DNA from 2 places in the Fictibacillus sp. WQ 8-8 genome. Region 1 is predicted to be linked to the other one. Evidence: a T-box and tRNA genes for the amino acid it is inferred to sense, from the RefSeq annotation. Region 1 holds a T-box; the other holds one or more tRNA genes.

The links. The T-box of region 1 lies ahead of pheS (phenylalanine--tRNA ligase subunit alpha). A T-box ahead of a tRNA ligase gene usually reads a tRNA of that ligase, here a tRNA-Phe.
Region 2: it encodes a tRNA-Phe, which carries the amino acid that the T-box ahead of pheS (phenylalanine--tRNA ligase subunit alpha) is inferred to sense. The anticodon was not compared.

The regions. Positions count from the first base shown of each region.
Region 1 covers NZ_JAMXKG010000005.1:163,806-174,239, forward strand. The annotation lists gene polX (DNA polymerase/3'-5' exonuclease PolX) at 1-588, opposite strand, end outside; gene M1K46_RS12745 (CvpA family protein) at 671-1,210, opposite strand; gene zapA (cell division protein ZapA) at 1,211-1,492, opposite strand; gene rnhC (ribonuclease HIII) at 1,634-2,578, shown strand; gene pheT (phenylalanine--tRNA ligase subunit beta) at 2,641-5,073, opposite strand; gene pheS (phenylalanine--tRNA ligase subunit alpha) at 5,087-6,121, opposite strand; T-box leader at 6,162-6,395, opposite strand; gene M1K46_RS12770 (TrmH family RNA methyltransferase) at 6,477-7,241, opposite strand; gene sspI (small acid-soluble spore protein SspI) at 7,377-7,583, shown strand; gene M1K46_RS12780 (dUTP diphosphatase) at 7,620-8,105, opposite strand; gene M1K46_RS12785 (TVP38/TMEM64 family protein) at 8,204-8,797, opposite strand; gene M1K46_RS12790 (cytochrome ubiquinol oxidase subunit I) at 8,958-10,304, shown strand; gene M1K46_RS12795 (cytochrome d ubiquinol oxidase subunit II) at 10,325-10,434, shown strand, end outside.
Region 2 covers NZ_JAMXKG010000004.1:332,860-343,293, forward strand. The annotation lists gene M1K46_RS11250 (MFS transporter) at 1-464, opposite strand, end outside; gene M1K46_RS11255 (superoxide dismutase) at 621-1,232, opposite strand; tRNA gene M1K46_RS11260 (tRNA-Phe) at 1,520-1,595, opposite strand; tRNA gene M1K46_RS11265 (tRNA-Met) at 1,609-1,685, opposite strand; tRNA gene M1K46_RS11270 (tRNA-Ser) at 1,864-1,956, opposite strand; tRNA gene M1K46_RS11275 (tRNA-Ile) at 1,970-2,046, opposite strand; tRNA gene M1K46_RS11280 (tRNA-His) at 2,081-2,156, opposite strand; tRNA gene M1K46_RS11285 (tRNA-Met) at 2,174-2,250, opposite strand; tRNA gene M1K46_RS11290 (tRNA-Asn) at 2,257-2,331, opposite strand; gene M1K46_RS11295 (DUF456 domain-containing protein) at 2,476-2,958, opposite strand; gene M1K46_RS11300 (Na/Pi cotransporter family protein) at 2,990-4,594, opposite strand; gene M1K46_RS11305 (DUF1189 domain-containing protein) at 4,777-5,544, shown strand; gene M1K46_RS11310 (DUF1002 domain-containing protein) at 5,586-6,461, opposite strand; gene M1K46_RS11315 (hypothetical protein) at 6,656-6,985, shown strand; gene ispG (flavodoxin-dependent (E)-4-hydroxy-3-methylbut-2-enyl-diphosphate synthase) at 7,083-8,186, shown strand; gene M1K46_RS11325 (hypothetical protein) at 8,233-8,625, opposite strand; gene M1K46_RS11330 (DUF1540 domain-containing protein) at 8,752-8,964, opposite strand; gene M1K46_RS11335 (Fur family transcriptional regulator) at 9,029-9,442, opposite strand; gene M1K46_RS11340 (metal ABC transporter permease) at 9,455-10,309, opposite strand; gene M1K46_RS11345 (metal ABC transporter ATP-binding protein) at 10,325-10,434, opposite strand, start outside.

The DNA.
Region 1 (10,434 bases):
AAAATCCAGATCCTTGATCGTCTCACGAAAACGGCGGAGGCTGCCTGCCAAGGAAAACTTCAGAATACCTTTTATATCTTTCAGCTGTTCTTCAATTTTTTCTGCGACCGGAAGCATAAATGCAATCGGAAGCCGTTCAGGGCGCTTACCGAGTTCCTCGATCGCTGCCAGTATTTTCTCTTCTGTTTTTGTTCCGAACCCTGCGAGACCTCTAACTTTTTCTTTTTCACACGCTTCTTTAAGGCCCTTGATGTCCGTTACTCCGAGCTCCTGATAAAGCTTCGCAATTTTTTTCCCGCCAAGCCCCGGTATGTCGAGCATGGTCAGAAGGCCTGAAGGAACCGCTGCCTGCAATTCTTCAAGCAGCGATGATTTGCCTGTCTCAAGAAGTTCAGTAATGACAGTAGCCGTCCCTTTTCCAATTCCTTTTAATTTGGACGGATCCCCGATCTGCTCCATGTTCCGGTCATCCGATTCCAACGCTTGAGCCGCTCTTCGGTAAGCCGAAGTTTTAAAGGAGTTCTCGCCTTTGATCTCTAAATAAACGGCGATCATTTCAAGGACATTAACAACCTGCTTCTTATTCAAATGAACACCCACTTTCACAAAACTTGTACCGCATTGCCGATTACTATGGACGGTAAAAAAACTTCTCTGTTAAAGAGAAGTTTTACCCCATATTTTTTGACCATAAATCTTTAATCGTTTCAGAGAATACTGGAGTATTTTCAACCATTCCCTGTCCGATAAAGGAATCCTGGTAAGCCGTATGGATGGAACCAGACGGAATCAACGAAGCGACATATAGCAATAAGAATAAAATCAGATAAACTTCGATAAATCCCAGGACTCCTCCGAGCCAGCGGTTTACCGTGCGGAGCAGCGGCAGGTCAGCAATAAAGTTAAGCATGTTTCCTACGATCTGCAAGATGATCTTCGTTCCGAAGAACAAGAGAGCAAAGGCGATGGCACGATAGTATACATCCTCTAAGGAAATGCTGCTCAGTATCGTTGACATCGGGCTGTCATTACCGATCGAAGGATATGGAATCCACAATTTTAAATGAGGCGCCAAGTCGTCAAAATATAGATAAGCCACGACGTAAGCCGCTATAAACCCAACGAGATGGACAACCTGCATGACCAAACCTCGTTTCAGTCCGATAAAAAAACCGGCAATCAATATAACAATTAAAATAATATCTAGCATTTATTTATCCTCTTTCCTAATCTGCTGTTGCAATTTTTCCAGCTCTTCTTTAGTCTTTAAGTATTCGTTCATCAGATTAACAGCTGTCAGAACGGCAAGCTGTTTCGTATCCAATACTGCATTATATTGCTGGATATCCCGCATCTTTTCGTCAACCATAGCAGCTACCGAACGAATGTGGCTGGAAGTCTCAGTTCCTATTACTGTGTATTTTTGACCAAAGATTTCTACAATGGTCCTTGCTTTCATATTGTCTTCCGCCACGAGATTACCTCCAATCATAGTTCCACTTGCAAAAAAGCTATGAACTCTAATCATTATCTTAACAGAAAGCGAACGGTTATGAAAATATTTGTTCTAAAACCAGCTATCATTTTATCCAAATTCTACTAAAAAATAAAACGAAAGAAAAGGAACATGAAGATGGCAAATACTGTATTAAAAGTAACATCCCAAGAGATCAATAAAATGAAGGAAGCTTACCAAGCATACATCCAGCCTTCTTCCCCGCCTGGCAGCATATTTACGGCTAAGCCTGCAGGCTGCACGGTAACGGCCTATAAATCAGGCAAGGTTCTTTTTCAGGGAAAGACAGCTGAAATCGAGGCTGGAAAATGGGGTTCTCCTCCACCCGCAGCTTCTCCGAAACCAGCTAAAGCAAAGCCGCCCCATGCCTTTGCTCCTCCCGAAAACGTGAGTACACTCTCTCTTATTGGAAGCGATGAAGTGGGAACGGGAGATTACTTTGGCCCGATTACCGTCGTGGCCTCCTATGTTCCAGCGGCACAGCTTGAACTGCTAAAAGAACTTGGAGTAAAGGATTCAAAGTTTCTGAACGACAAACAGATCGTATCCATCGCCAAGGACCTTCTGCATACCATCCCTTACAGCCTGCTCGTCCTTCCCAACAGTAGGTACAATGAACTTCAGGCAAAAGGGATGAGCCAAGGAAAAATGAAAGCTCTTCTGCATAATAAAGCTCTTCTTAACATGCTGGAAAAAACAAAAGACTTCCACGTGGACGGTATATTGATCGATCAGTTCTGCGAGCCGGGTGTTTATTATAATTATCTCTCAAGAGAGGGAAACATCGTAAAAGACAAAGTGTTCTTTGCTACAAAAGGCGAATCGCTTCATCTGTCCGTGGCCGCCTCATCCATTCTCGCCCGCTATGCTTTTATTAAAGAGATGGATAAAATCAGTGCTAAAACAGGCATTGAGATCCCGAAAGGCGCCGGCAGCAAAGTGGATGTAAAAGCAGCGGAAATGATCCGCAAGTATGGTGCAGATTATCTGACTGACATCGCAAAGATTCATTTCGCCAACACAAAAAAAGCACTCAATCTAGCAAACGGCAAGCGGAGCTAAACTTTATTTTCATAACAAAACCCGCAGTCCCAAGAGAGACATGCGGGTTTCTATTTGGCTTACTATTTTCGAAGCTCAGCTCCAAAACGTTCTTCCAGACTGCGCAGGATGTTATCATGAGCTTTTGTCACTTCTTCATCCGTAAGTGTACGTTCCGGATCAAAATATTTCAAAGAAAAGGCGAGTGATTTTTTGCCTTCTTCCATATGTTCTCCTTCGTACAGATCAAACAGGCTGCTTTCCTTGAGGAGAGCTCCTCCCGCTTCATAAATCACAGTGTTTAAGTCTCCTGCAGGCAGGTTCTTATCAACCACCAATGCAATATCCCGTGTAATGGAAGGGAATCTAGGAAGCGGGTGATAAACGGTAGGTTCTACCGTGGCCTGGATAAGCTGATCCAGATCCAATTCAAACACGTACGTCTCGTTTAAATCCCACTCTTTTTGAGTTCCAGGATGAATCTGGCCGATCAAGCCGATGGTGATGCTGTCGAGTTTAATTACTGCTGTTCTTCCAGGATGCATCCCTTTCAAACTTTCGCTTTCAAAGGTGATACGGCTGTACAATCCGAGTTCTTCGAATAACCCTTCAAGGATTCCTTTTGCAACAAAGAAGTCTGTTTTCTTCTTTTCACCTTGCCAAGGATGGATATTCCACAAGCCTGTCAGTGCACCGGAGAGATATGTTTTCTCTTCAGGCAGAACAGAGATCTGCTGTTCGTAGGCAAAGAAGACAGAACTGATTTCAAAGACACCTACATCATCAATTGAACGGTGATGATTGTGGCGCACTACTTCAAGAAGCTGCGGAATCAGTGTACTGCGAAGAGTGCTGCGCTCCTCGCTCATCGGGTGGGAAACCGAGATGGTTTGAACGTTTTCCTGCTCCTCCTTCACAAAAGAGAAACTGGTTGATTTTTCAGGAGTCGTCAGTGCATATGTTACAGCCTGATAGAGCCCGGCGCCTTCAAGATAACGCATAACCTTTCTGCGAGCTGCCTGATAGGGGCTCAATCCTCCTGGACGGCCTTCCGTTACAAGATACGTTGTCGGAATACGGTCATAACCGTAGATTCTTCCCACTTCCTCTACAAGATCCGCATCGATGGTAATATCCGGCCTTCGGGCTGGAACGGTAACCTTGAATGTTTCTCCTTGTACCTCAAATTGGAAACGAAGTCTCGTAAAGATTTCACTGATCTGTTCGTTTTCAATAGAAGTTCCGAGCAAGCTGTTAATCCTTGTTTGGGTGACTTCAGCTCTTCCTTCACTTACCAAGCGTTCGCCATCTTCTACGATGCCTTCTGCCACTTCTCCTCCGGCATATTTCGCCATTAAGGAAGCAGCACGTTGAGCAGCCTCATATACACGGTTGCGGTCGATGCCTTTTTCATAGCGTGCACTTGCTTCACTTCGAAGTCCAAGATCCTTGGATGCTGCTCTTACACGCTGTCCTTCAAAATAAGCAGCTTCCAGCAGTACAGTCGTCGTATCTTCCTGAACTTCTGATGTTGCTCCGCCCATTACACCGGCCACAGCAACAGGTACTTCTCCATTGGTGATCACAAGATGGCTGCTGTTTAAAATTCGTACTGCATCATCAAGCGTCACAATTTCTTCTCCGTCTTTCGCCCGGCGGATAACTACTTCCTTTGATCCGAAACGGTCATAGTCAAAGGCGTGGAGCGGCTGTCCGTATTCGAGCAATACGTAGTTCGTTATATCGACCACATTATTGATTGGACGGATTCCTGCTGCAATCAAACGGTTTTGCAGCCAAAGAGGTGATGGCGCGATCGTAACATTCTTGATCACCATGGCTCCGTAGTAAGGATTATCTTCTTTTGCATCAACTTTTACCGAAATATAATCTGAAGCTTTTTCAGCTGTATAATCTACGGAAACTTCAGGAAGACGAAGCTCCTCATTTAGAATGGCAGCAACCTCGTAAGCCACACCAATCATGTTTAAGCAGTCGGCACGGTTTGGTGTCAATCCGAGTTCAAGAACATAGTCATCCAGGTTCAAATAACTCAAGGCATCGCTGCCAACTTCCGCATCGGAAGGCATAACGAAAATCCCTGTTGAATACTCTTTCGGCACCAATTTCGTTTCCACACCAAGTTCAGTAAGTGAACAGATCATTCCATGAGACGCTTCTCCGCGAAGTTTCGCTTTCTTAATCTTGAAGTTTCCAGGAAGTACAGCACCTACTTGCGCTACCGGCACTTTTTGGCCAGCAGCCACGTTTGGAGCACCGCACACGATTTGTACCGGGTCTTCTTCACCGATGTCGACTTTACAGACACGGAGTTTATCGGCATTTGGATGCTGAACACATTCCAGCACATGTCCGACGACCACTCCTGTAATCCCTTTGTTGAGGGATTCCACGATTTCTACTTCAATTCCGCTTTTCGTAATTTTTTCACCAAGCTCTGCAGCACTGATATTAATATTTACGTACTCTTTCAGCCAGTTATATGAAACTAACACAGGCTTCCCCTCCTTATGCCTTTTTAAATTGTTTTAAGAAACGAAGATCGTTTGTGTAAAAATGACGGATATCATCAATGCCATACTTCAGCATCGCAATCCGTTCAGGGCCCATTCCAAATGCAAACCCTGTGTATTTCTTTGAGTCGAAGCCTGCCATCTCCAATACGTTCGGATGGACCATACCTGCTCCAAGGATTTCAATCCAGCCAGTATGCTTACAGATCGAGCAGCCTTTTCCACCACATTTAAAACAGGAAATATCCATCTCGACAGACGGTTCTGTGAATGGGAAAAAGCTTGGGCGCAATCGGATTTTGCGCTCTTCGCCGAACATTTTTTTAGCGAAGGTTTCAAGAACACCTTTTAAGTCACTCAAGCGGACATTCTCATCGACGACAAGTCCTTCGATCTGCATGAACTGATGAGAGTGAGTCGCATCATCGTCATCCCTTCTGTACACTTTCCCCGGAGAAATTATTTTTACCGGGCCTCTTCCGTGATGTTTTTCCATCGTTCTTGCCTGCACCGGAGAAGTCTGTGTACGAAGCAGAATGTCTTCTGTAATAAAGAATGAATCCTGCATGTCTCTTGCCGGATGTCCTTTCGGAAGGTTCAGTGCTTCAAAATTGTAATAATCGGTTTCCACTTCAGGGCCTTCTGCCACCGTGAAGCCCATCGTTAAGAAAAGATCTTCAATCTCTTCAACGACTGCCGTTAACGGATGGGAGTTCCCCTTTCTGACCGGCCGGCCCGGAAGTGTAACATCGATCGATTCTTTTTTCAGCTTTTCTTCAATAGCAGCCTGTTCCATCTGGCTGATTTTCGTATCAAGCGCAGCTGTGATCGCATCCCTTACTTCATTCGCATAAGCCCCAATAACAGGACGTTCTTCCGGAGATAGTTTCCCCATCCCTTTCAGTACTTCTGTGATCGGCCCTTTTTTACCCAAATAAGATACTTTGATGTCCTGTAATTCTTTCAGCTCATTTGCTTGCTGAATTTTCACCAATGCTTCTTCCTTTAATGCCTGCAATCGGTCCTGCATAACATCTTGCCTCCTTTAGAAATAAAAAAACCCCGTCCATAAAAGGGACGAGGATTCGCGGTACCACCCAGATTAATCAAGAATTCAGGCCAACGCCATCATACTTGTTCACTTCGTTTTCATAACGGACTTGGTCCGGTCCACCCTACTTGTAGGTTCAGGCGACTGCTCAGGAGCGAATTCGATAAATTCTACCGGAGAAACACTTTCAGTCAAGGTGTTTCCTCCCTTTGCCGGCGAGCTCTTATTTACTACTCTCCATCGATGCATTTTATTCATGCAGTTGTCTTCTTATTATAGTTGAACTTCCTTATCTGTGCAATTGCCAATCTATTTTATAATGTATTCCTTTTTGTTATTTCCTGTTCTTCTGAAGTTCATACAGCATGATTCCAGCCGCAACAGCAACGTTTAGTGATTCAGCATTCCCGAACATCGGGATATAGACAAGCTGGTCTGCGGATTCCATAATTTCCATCCTCACTCCGCTGCCTTCGTTTCCTACAACGAGCGCAAACGTTCCTGAAGATTGCACGTCATGCAATGATTGGGCACCTTTTAGTGCAGAAACGAAAACAGGTACCTGTTTCTGTCTGCACGCTGCGATCCAATCCTGAAGATTTCCTTTTACAACGGGAAGGTGGAACAGCGAACCTTGTGTAGAGCGAAGAACCTTGCTGTTATAAACATCGACAGTTCCTTCACCAAGCACAATCCCGTCCAGACCTGCAGCGTCTGCGGTTCTAATTATTGTACCAAGGTTTCCAGGATCCTGAACGCCGTCCACAAGCAGGTATTTTCCGCCGGTTTTTACTTGTAACTCCTTTGAACTCATACGGCAAATTGCCAAAACTCCCTGCGGATGTTCAGTATCACTTAGGATTCCCATGATTTTTTTAGAAACTACCCATGGGTCCAGGCGAAGCTGTTCCCATTCATTCGGCATCGGGTAGGATTCCTCTATAATCAGATGAGCAATCTGGACGTTATGGTTCATTGCTTCTTCAATCAGATGAGGCCCTTCAATAATGTATTGTCCTAATTTATCCCGTTCTTTTCTCGTGTATAGTTTTTTCCATTGTTTTATGGAGGCATTTTGTTCTGATTCAATCCGTTTCATTTGGTTCAACCATCCTTTAATCTCTTTCAACTTTTTTTATTATATCTTCAAAATGATACATAATCCATCGGCCCTTAATAAAAACTAGGAAATAGTCACAAACTTAATGAAATAAATCTGTTTGAGGTGATAATGATGGATATCGATATCCGTAAAGCAGTTCTTGCCAATGTTTCCGGAAACAATAAAGAACAATTGGAAAGTACAATCGTTGATGCGATCCAAAGCGGTGAAGAAAAAATGCTTCCTGGTCTTGGTGTACTGTTTGAAGTGATCTGGAAAGAATCCGACAACCAGAAAAAAGAAGAAATGCTCTCAACCCTTTCCAGCGGTTTGAAATAGTAAAAGTCCCGGGAGATCCTCCCGGGATTTTTACTTTTAATACCCTTCATCCTGACGCTGATGATTGATTTCATTCTTTTTGTAGTAACCATCCACGATATTTTCTACCGAAAAGCCAAGAAGCTGGCCGAGGCCAATGAATTCAGAAAACAATTGGCTAAACAGGGTTTTGTCTTTTTTGCCTTGCAGGCCGCTGATGAGCCGGTAAAGTGATAGGAATTGGCCTGTCAGGTCTTCATTGCTTGCAACTGTATGGATTTCTATATCATCCATCCCCATGTCAAGCCCAACCGACAGGATAAAATGAAGTCCGTCCACATATTCCTCAAGAATGACACTGTCCGATGATGCAGGTTTAACACTCCAGTATTTAAAACAACGGGTTTCATTGGCCAGCTCCCCTAGCTCGACAAGCAGGGCGAGCAGACGCTGATCATAAAGGTCATCGTTATGTAAACCATGCTCTTGTATAATTCGATCATTCAGATGCTTCTGCATTTCAAATAGTTCTTTAAAACCCACGATATCCACTCCTTTCGCTCATTATAACAAACATATGATTTCCTTAAAAACACACCAAAAAACCCCAGGTTGGAGTCCCCTGAGGCTGGATCGCGTTATCATGCACTTTTCGCAGGTGTATTCTCTTTTTTTTCAAAAAAGTCCTCCCATTTGACAATCCATTCTTTCTTTCTGAGGAGATGAAACAGGACGAGCATCATGGCTGCAATTCCGATTCCCCAAACCACAGAGAGATGAAAGATATAATGGCCGAACGTAGAGTACATGAAGGCAAGCGGAACGTTGGATACCACGCTTGCTTTTGTATATTCCTTAAAACTTTTCGTTATCTCCAGGACAAACAGAGAGAGCAGGGAAAAATGGATGAAAGGAATTAGCTTTAAAATTGCGATTTGGCCCAATGAGAACGGCATTCGTTTGCCTACGATTTTCCGCTTGATTTTCATGAACCGGTTGAGCGACTTCGGCATTTTTCTCAGCAGTCCGTAGAACAGCAAACTGGACAGGGTAATGCCGATTATCGAATAAAGCGTCCCATAAACCGACCCGAACAAGACCCCGCCTGCCATACAGATCAAACCTACTGGCAGAAAAAGAAACTGCCTCATCATATGGAGCAGAATGAAAAAGACAGGAGCAAAAATACCTGCAAACTTCAAAATTCCAAGGATCTCTGTGAGCTCATGCTGCATGATTCAACCCTCCTTTATCGCCATCTTATGACATAAGACGAGCAGTTATGCTCTTCCTTCTTCCAGATCCATGAATATTTCCATAACTTTTATGACAGGTTAAAGATTAGAAAAGCTGGTTTTCTTTTACAGATAACCATTAGGTTGAGGAGTGGTTTTCATGGATACAGTCGTGTTGGCTCGTGCTTTTTTCGGAACGTCTCTTGCCTTTCATATCATTTTTGCAACGCTTGGTGTTGGTATTCCCCTCATGATCGTCATCGCAGAAATTCTTCATCAAGTAAAAAAAGACAATGATTATGCCATAATGGCTAAACGCTGGACAAAGGCCTTTGCTGTTCTGCTCGGTGTGGCTATCCCTTCAGGAACGATCGTCGGGGTCCAGCTTTCTTTGCTTTGGCCAGGTTTTATGGAGATTGTAGGAAAGGTTATCTCGCTTCCTTTCCAGATTGAACTTTTCGCCTTCTTTATTGAAGCTTTGTTCATGTCCATCTACGTTTACGCAGCAGACAGGCTGCCAAAGTATTTCAGGATCATCTCTGTCATCTTGGTGGCGTTTGGAGCTGTAGCATCCGCCATTCTAATCACCGCTGTCAATACGTGGATGAATACACCTGACGGATTTAAGATTACAAAGGACGGCACTATTTATGATGTCAATCCATGGGATGCCTTTTTCAATCCGAGTTTTCTTTCAACAGCCTTCCATGTATCAGTGACTGCGTATATGACTGGCGGTTTTGCCCTGGCTTCTGTAGGGGCTTATAAGCTTTTAAGAGGGAATCTTACGAAGAAAGAATCTGTCTATCATAAAAAAGGATTTTTAATGGCCATTGTCGTTGGTTTGATTTTTTCATTGATTTCAAGTTTTTCAGGTCATCACTCTGCACAGATCCTGCATGAACACTCACCCGAGAAGCTAGCCGCAGCCGAAGGCTTATTTGAAACCCAGCGATATGCTCCTCTTGCGATCGGAGGTTTCACCGATCCCAAAACAGAAGAAGTGAAATATGGAATTGAGATCCCATGGATGCTCAGCTGGCTCGCTGCCGGCAAGTTTGATACCGAAGTCAAAGGCCTCTATGAATTCCCGCGTGAAACCTGGCCTCCTTTTTATGTGCACACCCTGTTTAATATCATGGTTGGGATTGGGTTTTTCCTGTTGGGACTGGCTGCAGTCGCTTTGTTTTTCTGGTGGTATTACGGCAAAAGAAAACAGAAGCCTTTTCCAAAATGGCTTCTGTTCACCTTAATCTTTTCCGGTCCACTTTCCATGCTTGGCATCGAATTCGGATGGATTTTCAGCTGCAGCGGAAGACAGCCCTGGACGATTTACAGGGTCCAGACCACAGCAGAAGCAGCTACACAATCAGAAAATCTTGCTCCCTTGTTTCTATTGTTCATCGGTCTCTACCTGCTTCTGAGCGTCCTGACGATCCTGATTCTTACAAGCTATTTTAAACGGCATCCGGTATCCAAGGACTTTGAAAAATACTCTGGCTATTAAATGACGAAAGAGGGAGCATAATGAACGAAGAAGTTATTGCCATATTGGTCTTATGGACCTTTATCTTCATCTATAGCATTTTTGGATCGATTGATTTCGGGGCAGGATTCTGGGCGATGATCTACAATGA
Region 2 (10,434 bases), on a different contig from region 1:
CCGACCATACCGGACAAGGAAGTTAGCACCCCAAGGTAGCCATTAAAGTTATCCCTTGTATTAGGTTCTGTCACTTCAAAGGTCAGCACGTTAAAAGCGAGCCAATAAAAGCCAAGCCCAGCTCCGAGCAGTCCGCCAAGAATGAGCAGATACTCACTTGCCTGCTTCCCGAGGAAAAGCACATACAAATAAAAAAGCGATAATATGATGACACCAATCCGAAGTACAATAACCCTGTCAATTTTTTTTGTCAACTTACCTGCAATAAAAAAAGCAACAGGCTGAATGCACACAATCGATAAATTATACAGAGCGATATCCTTCAGCTCACCAGATTGCTTCCATAAATAAATATTAACAAACGTATTAGACAGAGCCGTACTTAATGCAAAAAGCCCTCCTACCACAAGCAATAGCAGCAATTCTTTCGTTCTGTCCGTGTCTCCAAACAAATTGAACTTCATTTTGTTCTCGCCCCTTTGCAATTCACATGTAGTTTTCACATCCTGAAAGGGGCTATTCGCCAAACGAAGAATTGGTTTTTATTGTATATCATTAGAAAAAGAGTATAAAAAAACCGGCCAGGGTCTTTTTCAAAGAACCTGGCCGGCTTTTCTGCATTATTTTGCTTCGTTATAACGTTTTTCAACTTCATCCCAGTTTACTACATTCCAGAATGCATTAATGTAATCTGGACGTTTGTTTTGATAGTTCAAGTAATATGCATGCTCCCAAACATCAAGACCTAAGATTGGAGTTTTGCCTTCCATCACAGGGTTATCTTGATTCGCTGTGCTTGTTACTTCAAGCTCACCGTTATTAACAACTAGCCAAGCCCAACCAGATCCGAAACGGCCTTTTGCAGCATTTGCAAACTCTTCCTTGAATGAATCAAGGCTTCCGAATTTACTGTTGATGCGTTCAGCTACTTCACCAGTAGGTTCGTTGGATCCGCCTGGTTTTAGGATTTCCCAGAATAAGCTGTGGTTCGCATGTCCGCCGCCATTGTTGCGTACAGCTGTGCGAATGTTTTCAGGCAATGCATCAAGATTGGAAAGAAGGTCCTCTAGGCCTTTGTTTTCAAACTCAGCTTGGCCTTCAAGTGCTGCGTTCAAGTTATCAACATACGTTTTGTGATGACGGTCGTGGTGAATATTCATTGTAGTCTCATCAATGTGTGGTTCCAGTGCATTTGCAGCATAAGGTAAAGCAGGCAGTTCAAACTTTGCCATGATCAATCTCCTCCTTGGTATGTAAACATTTTTTATATTTCATTTTGGAGAAAAAACCCCAAAATTGAAAACATAGTTAAGCAACAATAATGTTTAATAAGTATCCCAACTCATACATTATCAGATTTACCCGGAACTTTCAACGATTAACCCTCTTTAATCAAAGTTTATTATGTACATAGCCGGACTTCTTTTATCCCTCGTTATGGGAGATATTAAAACAAAAGTTTCTCATTAAAAACAAAAAACCTTCACCACGTTGGGCAAAGGTTGACTATGTATGAAAATGGTGGCTCGAGACGGAATCGAACCGCCGACACGAGGATTTTCAGTCCTCTGCTCTACCGACTGAGCTATCGAGCCACTTTAGGTATTATGGTTGCGGGGACAGGATTTGAACCTGCGACCTTTGGGTTATGAGCCCAACGAGCTACCAGACTGCTCCACCCCGCGATGGTATTAAGTTGACGGACGATGTTATTCCTCCGTAATTATTGACTGTCTCTCAGAGGCTTTACCTCTTCCTCTACTCGAGTAATCATTGGAGTGTATCCGTTGAGGTTACTCGCAGCATAATCATGCTGTAACGCTCGTTGCTCCACCCTGCGATGATATAAAAATTAAGAAATTATGGAGGAGGTAGAGGGATTCGAACCCCCGCGGGTTGTTACACCCCTGTCGGTTTTCAAGACCGATCCCTTCAGCCGGACTTGGGTATACCTCCATGTGCTGAAAAATGGTGGACCCTGTAGGACTCGAACCTACGACCAATCGGTTATGAGCCGACCGCTCTGACCAACTGAGCTAAGGGTCCATTTTATGTATTAAGATAGTTATGTAAATAAAAATGGGGCGACCGATGGGAATTGAACCCACGAATGCCGGAATCACAATCCGGTGCGTTAACCACTTCGCCACGATCGCCATCGCCTAAAAAAATATGGTAGCGGCGGAGGGAGTCGAACCCACGACCTCACGGGTATGAACCGTACGCTCTAGCCAGCTGAGCTACACCGCCATATTTTGGCTCCACAGGTAGGACTCGAACCTACGACCGATCGGTTAACAGCCGATAGCTCTACCACTGAGCTACTGTGGAACAATGTTGTCCTCTAAGGGACAAGAATTACTATATCATTTTTAAGCTATGTAAGTCAAACCTTTTTTTCATGACCATTTTGAAAACCCTCGGTGAGACAGATATAAATATAGCACGTCTCCAACATTTTAGCAAGCACTATTTTTATAATACAACAAAAAGAAAATAGCCAATCATGATCACTTGAATGATGATCTTAGCAACCGTTCCTCCCAAAAAACCAAGAACTGAGCCAAACCCTACCTTAGCCGCTTCTCCTATTGATTTTCGCCCGATGATCAATTCTGCAATAAACGCACCCAGAAACGGTCCGGCGATGATGCCGGCAACAGGAATCACAAATGGGCCAAGGAGCAGGCCGACCGTGCTGCCCCATACGGCCGCTTTGGAACCGCCCCGTTTTTTTACTCCAAACAAATTGCTGAAATAATCCACTACAAAAAGAGTTGCCAGCAAAAACACTTCTACACCGATGAAAAAGGGCGTAAATGGCTGAAAGGAATAAAAAATTCCATAGAGCACAAACCCAAGAGCCAGAAAAAGCGCTCCAGGCAGTATGGGAAAGATCAGGGCAGCGAATGCCAGAACGAACGACAGGCCGATTAATATCCAATATACATAATCCATCAGTAAGCCTCCTGTAGTGTTTTAAGTAGGTTTATCGATCAAGCACTGCTTCTGCAATATTGACAGAATGGTCTCCGATCCGTTCTAGATTGCTGATAAAGTCAACATACACCACACTTTCTTGGCCGGTGCTTAAATTGTTGTTGATGTCCTGAATGTGTTTCTTTCTCAGTGTTTTCTCCATTTCATCAATATCGTCCTCAATGTTCAGAACTTCCTCAGCCATCGGTTTATCGTTCGTCTCAAGAGAAATAATCGCTTTTGTCAGGCAGGATTGGGTCAGGATCATCATGTTTTCAAAGTCGCGTGACGTTACTTCCGAAAGTTTAATATTATTTCGTGCCATAAAGCAGACCAGATCAATCATATTTTTCATATGATCCCCGATTCTTTCGATGTCCTTGCACAGATTGAGAAGCATCGTATGCTCTTTAGATTCATTCTTGGACAAAGAATGAATAGAAAGTTTAACGAGAAACTTGGTGATTTGCCTGTCAAACCGGTTAATCTCTTCTTCATACTGCATGGCTGTATCGGCATGCTTATTTTTCCGGGTTTGGAAGAAAAGCAACGCCTGGCTGAGACCCTCCCTTGAATAGTCAGCCATTTTCAGCAGCTCCTGCCTAGCTTGATGCAGGGCAAATTCCGGAGAACTGTTGATGACTTTCTCGTCCAATTTTACCGTCTTGCTGTCAACAGACCATTGATCATCTTTAATCAATTTTGAGACTGTAAAGACCAGCAATGAAATAAATGGAAACAGGATAATAACATTGCCGATGTTGAAAATTCCGTGCGCAAAGGCAATTTGCATGGCAGGCTCCAGATGGAGACTGCTTGAAATCCATTGGATCAACCCTTTGTAAGGGATAAAGATAATCACAAAAATAATCGTCCCTATGAGATTGAACAGCACATGAACCAGTGCTGCTCTCTTGGCATTCTGAGAGGCCCCGAACGATGCGATCACAGCTGTGATGGTGGTTCCGATATTATCACCAAAAAGAACAGCAAGGGCACCGTTTAAATGAATCAGGTCCATTGAAAACATCTGCTGCAGTATGCCCACGGTCGCGCTTGAGGATTGAAGGATCATCGTTGCCAAAGTTCCAATGGCGATGCCCAAAAACGGCTGATCGTTTAAATGTGCCGTGATGTTTTGAAAATCAAGGGAGGACTGCAAAGGTTCCATCCCTGCTCCCATTAGCTGAAGGCCATAAAATAGCCCGCCCAGGCCGAATAAAATTCTTCCGATGAAAACATATTTGTAACTCCGGATAAAAAAAACGAAGAATGCCCCTGCCGCAAGCAGTGGCAGACCAAATCCCGCTGCATCAAATCCAATGATAAAGGCAGTGAAAGTAGTACCGATATTGGCCCCCATAATGATCCCAACTGCCTGTCTAAGCGTCAGCATTCTTGCATTTACGAGCCCTACCGTCAATACCGTTGTGGCAGAACTGGATTGAATGAGCATAGTTACGAATAAGCCAGCCAGAATTCCTGTAAATGAATTGGTCGTCAGACTGTCCAAAAGGTTCCTCAGCCGATCACCGGCAGAGTTTTGCAGACCCTCACCTAAATATTTAATTCCAAATAGAAAAAGGCCGAGCCCGCCTAAAAATTGAAACAGCATATCCTGAACACCCAATAGAATTACAACCCCTTTTATCTAATCATTCTTATGCCATTATCTAGTTTTATGAAGGTCATGTAAAGGCGCTTCGCAAAACCTTTACAAAGGAATGTTCTCCTCATTGTCTGTTTCCTCATAATTCGCTAAAATTAATATAGACCATTCAGGAAATGAGGAGTTCAATGAGAATTTTCAACCATTTTTTCAAAAGCCTGTATTCCCCTCCAATGATTGCCCGTCTCCGTTTTCAGGGAATCGGCAAAGCCATAGGCTATGTATTTTTTTTGATCCTGCTGACATCAATCCCGGTGGGTATTGCCTTTTCTTTAGCCTTTAAATCGGGCATAGAAGAGTTCAAGCAATCGATGACTTCTGAGATTCCTGACTTTTCGCTGCAAAACGGAAAGCTAACATCCGATCTGAAAAAGCCTGTTGTTCATACAGACAGCAGTGAAACCTTCATTTTTGATACAACAGGATCAATAAAAGAAGATGATCTCTCAGATTATACAAACGTGATCGCTCTCTTGCATAACGAAGCAATCGTCATATCTGGCGGGGAAACTCAGAAGGTTCCTTACAACACCCTCGGCGATGTGAAGTTGACCAAGAAAGATATCAACTCCTGGACAAACACCTTATTCGATCTGCTGCCTGTTCTGATACCTTTGTTATTTTTATTTATCTATGTCTTTACGGTCGCGTTAAAGTTTATCGGGGTTACGGTTTTGGCCGTCATCGGATTAGTGCTGCAAAATATCAGCCATCGAAAGCTTTCTTACAGGCAGCTGTGGATCATGTCTGCCTATGCCGTAACACTTCCTACTGTTTTCTTTGCCATCATGAAACTTTTACATACAGACGTCCCCTTCTCTTTTCTCATCTATTGGGCAGTGGCTTCTGTTTTTCTTCATCTTTCCATTAAAGAAACTCCACAGCCAAAAGGATAAAAAAAGAAGGAGCCCTAACCAGGCTCCTTCTTTGCTTTTTCTTATTTTTGGAACAGGCCTTTTATGCCATCAATTATGGAAATAATAAAGTCGATGAACTTTTGGAGAAAAGATTGCGTTTCGTCTTTATTTAAAAATCCATCCAGGTTATCACGGACATTCTGCAGCTGATTTTGAACATTATCCCAATTAATGTTAAGATCCTTCATTTTGTTAAATAGTGAAACGAGTCCGTTCAGCTCTTCATCTGTCAGCTGAATTCCGAGACGCTCAGCTACCCGTTTGATGAGATCACGAAGTTCATCTTCATTATTAACCGGATGTTTGGCCAGCTCTTGTTTGATTTCTGTAATAAGCTGTGTGGCTTCCTTCGTTCCGATTCGATCACCAAGCTGTGCCGTTCTTACAACCTCTTCATTGGCAACTTGCTTCTTTTCCTCAGGGATATTCACGTTAGCTTTCTGTTCATAGGCCTTTAGGATTCCTGTAAGAGCAGCTGTTCCAGACACTTCGAACGGAGCAGTAACATAGATGTCTGCATCCTTTACTCCTGCTGTTACAAGAGCATTAACAATCATGCTGTCGGTTACCCAGTTGATGTTTTTCGAATCCACATGCAGCCCTTTACCCTTCTCAGCAAGTGTGATTTTTGAAGATGAAATAGCACGTGTTCCTAATTGCGCTTTGGAAATATACTTACCGAGATATTGATGCTCTTCTTCGTTCGTTACATTTACGGAATCAACGTTAGAGTCAACACCCATCTCTTCTAAGATTTTTGCCTTTTGGTCCGGTGTCAGATCTTCGCCAAGTGTTACGATTACATCTCCAGGCGCTGCATCAGCAAATGCTTTTAAAGGTACCATGAATGTAAGTAAGACCATTATTGGCACTAACCATTTTGCATTCCATTTCATGTTTATACTCCACCTCATTGTTTGTATTTCCCTTTTTGACCCTGTATCTTTCTCTTTTTCTTGCAGATATACTTCCATTTTACACCACATAACTTTCAAGGAGCAATTTAATACTTGAAAAATAGGTGTCTAAAGGAATAAACCGAGAGGCCGCAGCATATATATTCTCCATATATCAAAAGGGGGACAAGCCTTTGAAAAAATTTCTGCTCTTCTGCCTGTCACTAGTTATTGTTTATACCATTGCTTATGATCTCAAAATTGGAACTCTACAGTCCTATAGCTCAAAACCAGCCCCCGTTTCTGCGGTCAGTATAAAAAATAGCACACCTTATAAAAAAGTGAAAGTTTTTTCTGGAGATACCGTTCTTTCGATCATTGAAAAGGTGAACCCCGCTTCCCTTTCCAAGCCAATTCCTGAGATTATTAAGGACTTTCAGAGATATAATCACAATATCCGGCCTGAAAGCATTCAAGTTGGAAAGATGTATAATTTTCCGGTCTATAAAGAACTAAAACACTAGATTTCTTGCCAAACTAAAGGAACCCTTGATAAAATGTACTACTGTACAGATGTTGCTTTTTATCTGTCATACTAGAAATTAAAGGAGCGGTTCACCAATGAGTGAAATTACGCATCGTTCAAAAACGAGACCTGTCAAAGTCGGCCCTTTAACAATCGGCGGCAACGACCAGGTAATCGTTCAAAGCATGACGACTACAAAAACGCATGATGTTGAAGCTACTGTTGCAGAAATCAAACGCCTGGAAGAGGCAGGATGCCAAATTGTCCGCGTCGCCTGTCCTGACATGCGCGCAGCAGAGGCTATTGCCGATATAAAAAAACAAATATCCATTCCGCTTGTCGTTGATATTCATTTTGATTATAAGCTCGCTCTTAAAGCGATTGAAGGCGGCGCCGACAAGATCAGAATCAACCCGGGCAACATCGGGCGCAAAGAAAAAGTAGAAGCTGTCGTTAAAGCAGCAAAAGCTAAAGGTATTCCGATTCGTATCGGTGTTAACGCGGGCTCTCTCGAGAAGAAATATCTTGAAAAATACGGATACCCGACAGCAGAAGGCATGGTTGAGAGTGCACTTGATCATATTAAGATTCTCGAAGATCTTGATTTTCATGACATTATCGTGTCCATGAAGGCTTCTGATGTTAACTTGGCAATAGAAGCGTATGAAAAAGCAGCACAAGCCTTTGACTATCCTCTCCATCTCGGCATCACCGAATCCGGTACTCTTTTTGCCGGAACCGTAAAAAGTGCAGCAGGATTGGGTGTTATCCTCAGCAAAGGAATCGGAAACACACTCCGTATATCTTTAAGTGCAGACCCTGTTGAGGAAGTGAAGGTGGCAAGAGAGCTGCTGAAATCGTTCGGATTGCTTTCTGATGCAGCTACACTGATTTCTTGTCCTACATGCGGAAGAATTGAAATTGACCTGATTTCAATCGCCAATGAAGTAGAGGAATATATCTCTAAAATTCGTGCGCCGATTAAGGTTGCTGTACTCGGCTGCGCCGTTAACGGACCAGGAGAAGCGCGCGAAGCTGATATTGGCATCGCAGGCGCAAGAGGCGAAGGTTTGCTTTTCCGCCACGGAGAAATTGTACGCAAGATTCCAGAAGATCAGCTGCTTGATGAGCTGAAAAAAGAAATCGATAAATTGGCTGAAGAACATCATGCAAAACAACAAGCTGAATTTGTAAAATAACAAAAAGCCTGCCGGATGAACCGGCAGGCTTTTTTTGCTCCTGTATTTAAAAGAAGGGGGCAAATAATAAACTGATGACAATGGAAGCAATCCCAATACCGATCGCCCAGTAACCTGAAGTAGTTGCTCCCCGCCTAGCTGCAATAAAACCGCCGATAATACCGGCAGCCCCGAAAAGGACAGGAAGAATGAACAATGACAGAACAGACAGGATAACGGAAAACATTCCGATTACCCTTCCTGCCTGGCCGCGGTCATCTCTTTCTTCATGTCTTTCTCTTTCTACATGCTCACGTTCGTCTCGGGGACGATCATACTCAGGAAGAGCTGCTCCGCTCGTGATCGGGACAACATCAGCAGCCATTTCCTCTCTGTAATCCGAATCCCGGTTAACAGGTTCTCTTCTGTATTCCGATTCAAATTCTTTATCTTCTGCCATACCGAATCCCTCACTTTCTTTTGTGGAGCGTTTTTAGTATGGCTTTAAACAAGGTAAATATAGTTGTTAATTTAATGAAAAGCTGAAGCGGCAAATAAAAAAGGAGCGGTAAACGCTCCTTTTTTATCATTGTTTTCGCTTGAATGTATGGCAGCAGGTTTCAGCCGGTTTATCGGCGTTGTCTTTGTGATTGGCATCTCCGCTCAGATCACCGCTTGCTTCCATATCGTATCTATTGTTGGCATGCTTATCGATTTCAACAAGGATGGCATCGGCTACACAATTGTTGCCTTCTCCCCAATATGTGCAGTTGGCTACATTACATTTTACTGTTGGCAAAATGACTCTCCTCCTTTACGGCTAGGATGCCACATTTAGAGGAAAGTCATACCTCAATCCTCGATCAGTTTACACATACCTGGCAGATACCATAAATTTCGAATTTATGTCCGGTAACGGTAAAGTCCGACAAATCTGTGGTTACATTTTCCATAGGACAGGCATTGATTTCCTTTGTCTTTCCGCACTTCAAACAGATCAAATGATGATGATGTTCCTGTGTAGGACAAGTGAACCGGAATTTTTTCTCCCCTTCCAGTTCAGTCTCTTCTAATATATCCAGGTCTGAGAAGGTAGAAAGATTGCGGTAAATGGTATCAAAACTCAATCCAGGATAATTCTCTTTCAGTGAATCTTGAACATCTCTGGCGCTTAGATACCTTTTTTCATCGGAAAACAATTGAAGGATGTCTTTCCGTTTATCGGTATATTTATAGCCCTTCTTTTTCAATAAATCAATGGCGGTTAAAACGTCCATACTGCACCTCCACTATTGGTTAATCGCTATTTTTCTTCTGGAACGCAGCTTTTTCCACAAGAGCGACAGCAATAAAATGATAACCGAGATCATTACGATAGTGCCGCCAGGGGCAAAGTCCAGATAATAAGACAGAATGAGGCCAAGAATGACCGCTGTTTCGCCAAAGATGACAGACAAAACAAATGTCTGCTTAAACCCGTTCGCAAGCCGGATACTGGCTGCAACCGGCAATGTCATCAAAGAAGAAACAAGCAAAATCCCTACAATTTTCATGGAAGAAGCAATGACAAGAGCCACCATGACAATGAATAGAAACTGTATCCACTTTCCTCTAATCCCAGAAACAGCAGCCTGCTCCTCATCAAAGGAGAGCACAAATAATTCTTTATATAAAAACAGTACAAAGGCAAACACAAGCAAAAGAATAAAAAAGATTGTCCATACATCGGATTCTTTAACAGCCAGTACGCTTCCGAATAAATAATTGAATAAGTCCGTGTTAAAACCATTCGCAAGTGAGATAAAAATAACACTCAGTCCGATTCCGGCTGACATGATAATTGGTATGGCAAGTTCTTCATAATGCTTATATACTTTGCGCAGCTGTTCGATCCCCACTGCGCCCCCGACCGAGAAGACCATCCCCATATATAGAGGATTAAGCCCGCTGAAGAATCCGACGTTACGGCCCAGCAAAAGGTTTGCTGCAATTCCTGCCAGTGTAATATGCGACAGTGCATCTGCAATTAAAGATTGTCTTCTAACAACAATAAATACACCAAGTACAGGGGCCAATAGACCAATCATAATTCCTGTAAGAAATGCATTCTGCAAAAAATCATATTGAAAAAACGGGAATGACATCCACTCTTCCTCCGGTTAATGTTGATGTTCTATTACATGGACATGGTGCCCATACATTTGTGAAAAGCCTTCTTTAGAGGTTTTCTCAAACTCAGCTGTATTTCCATGAAAGTGCAGCTGTTTAT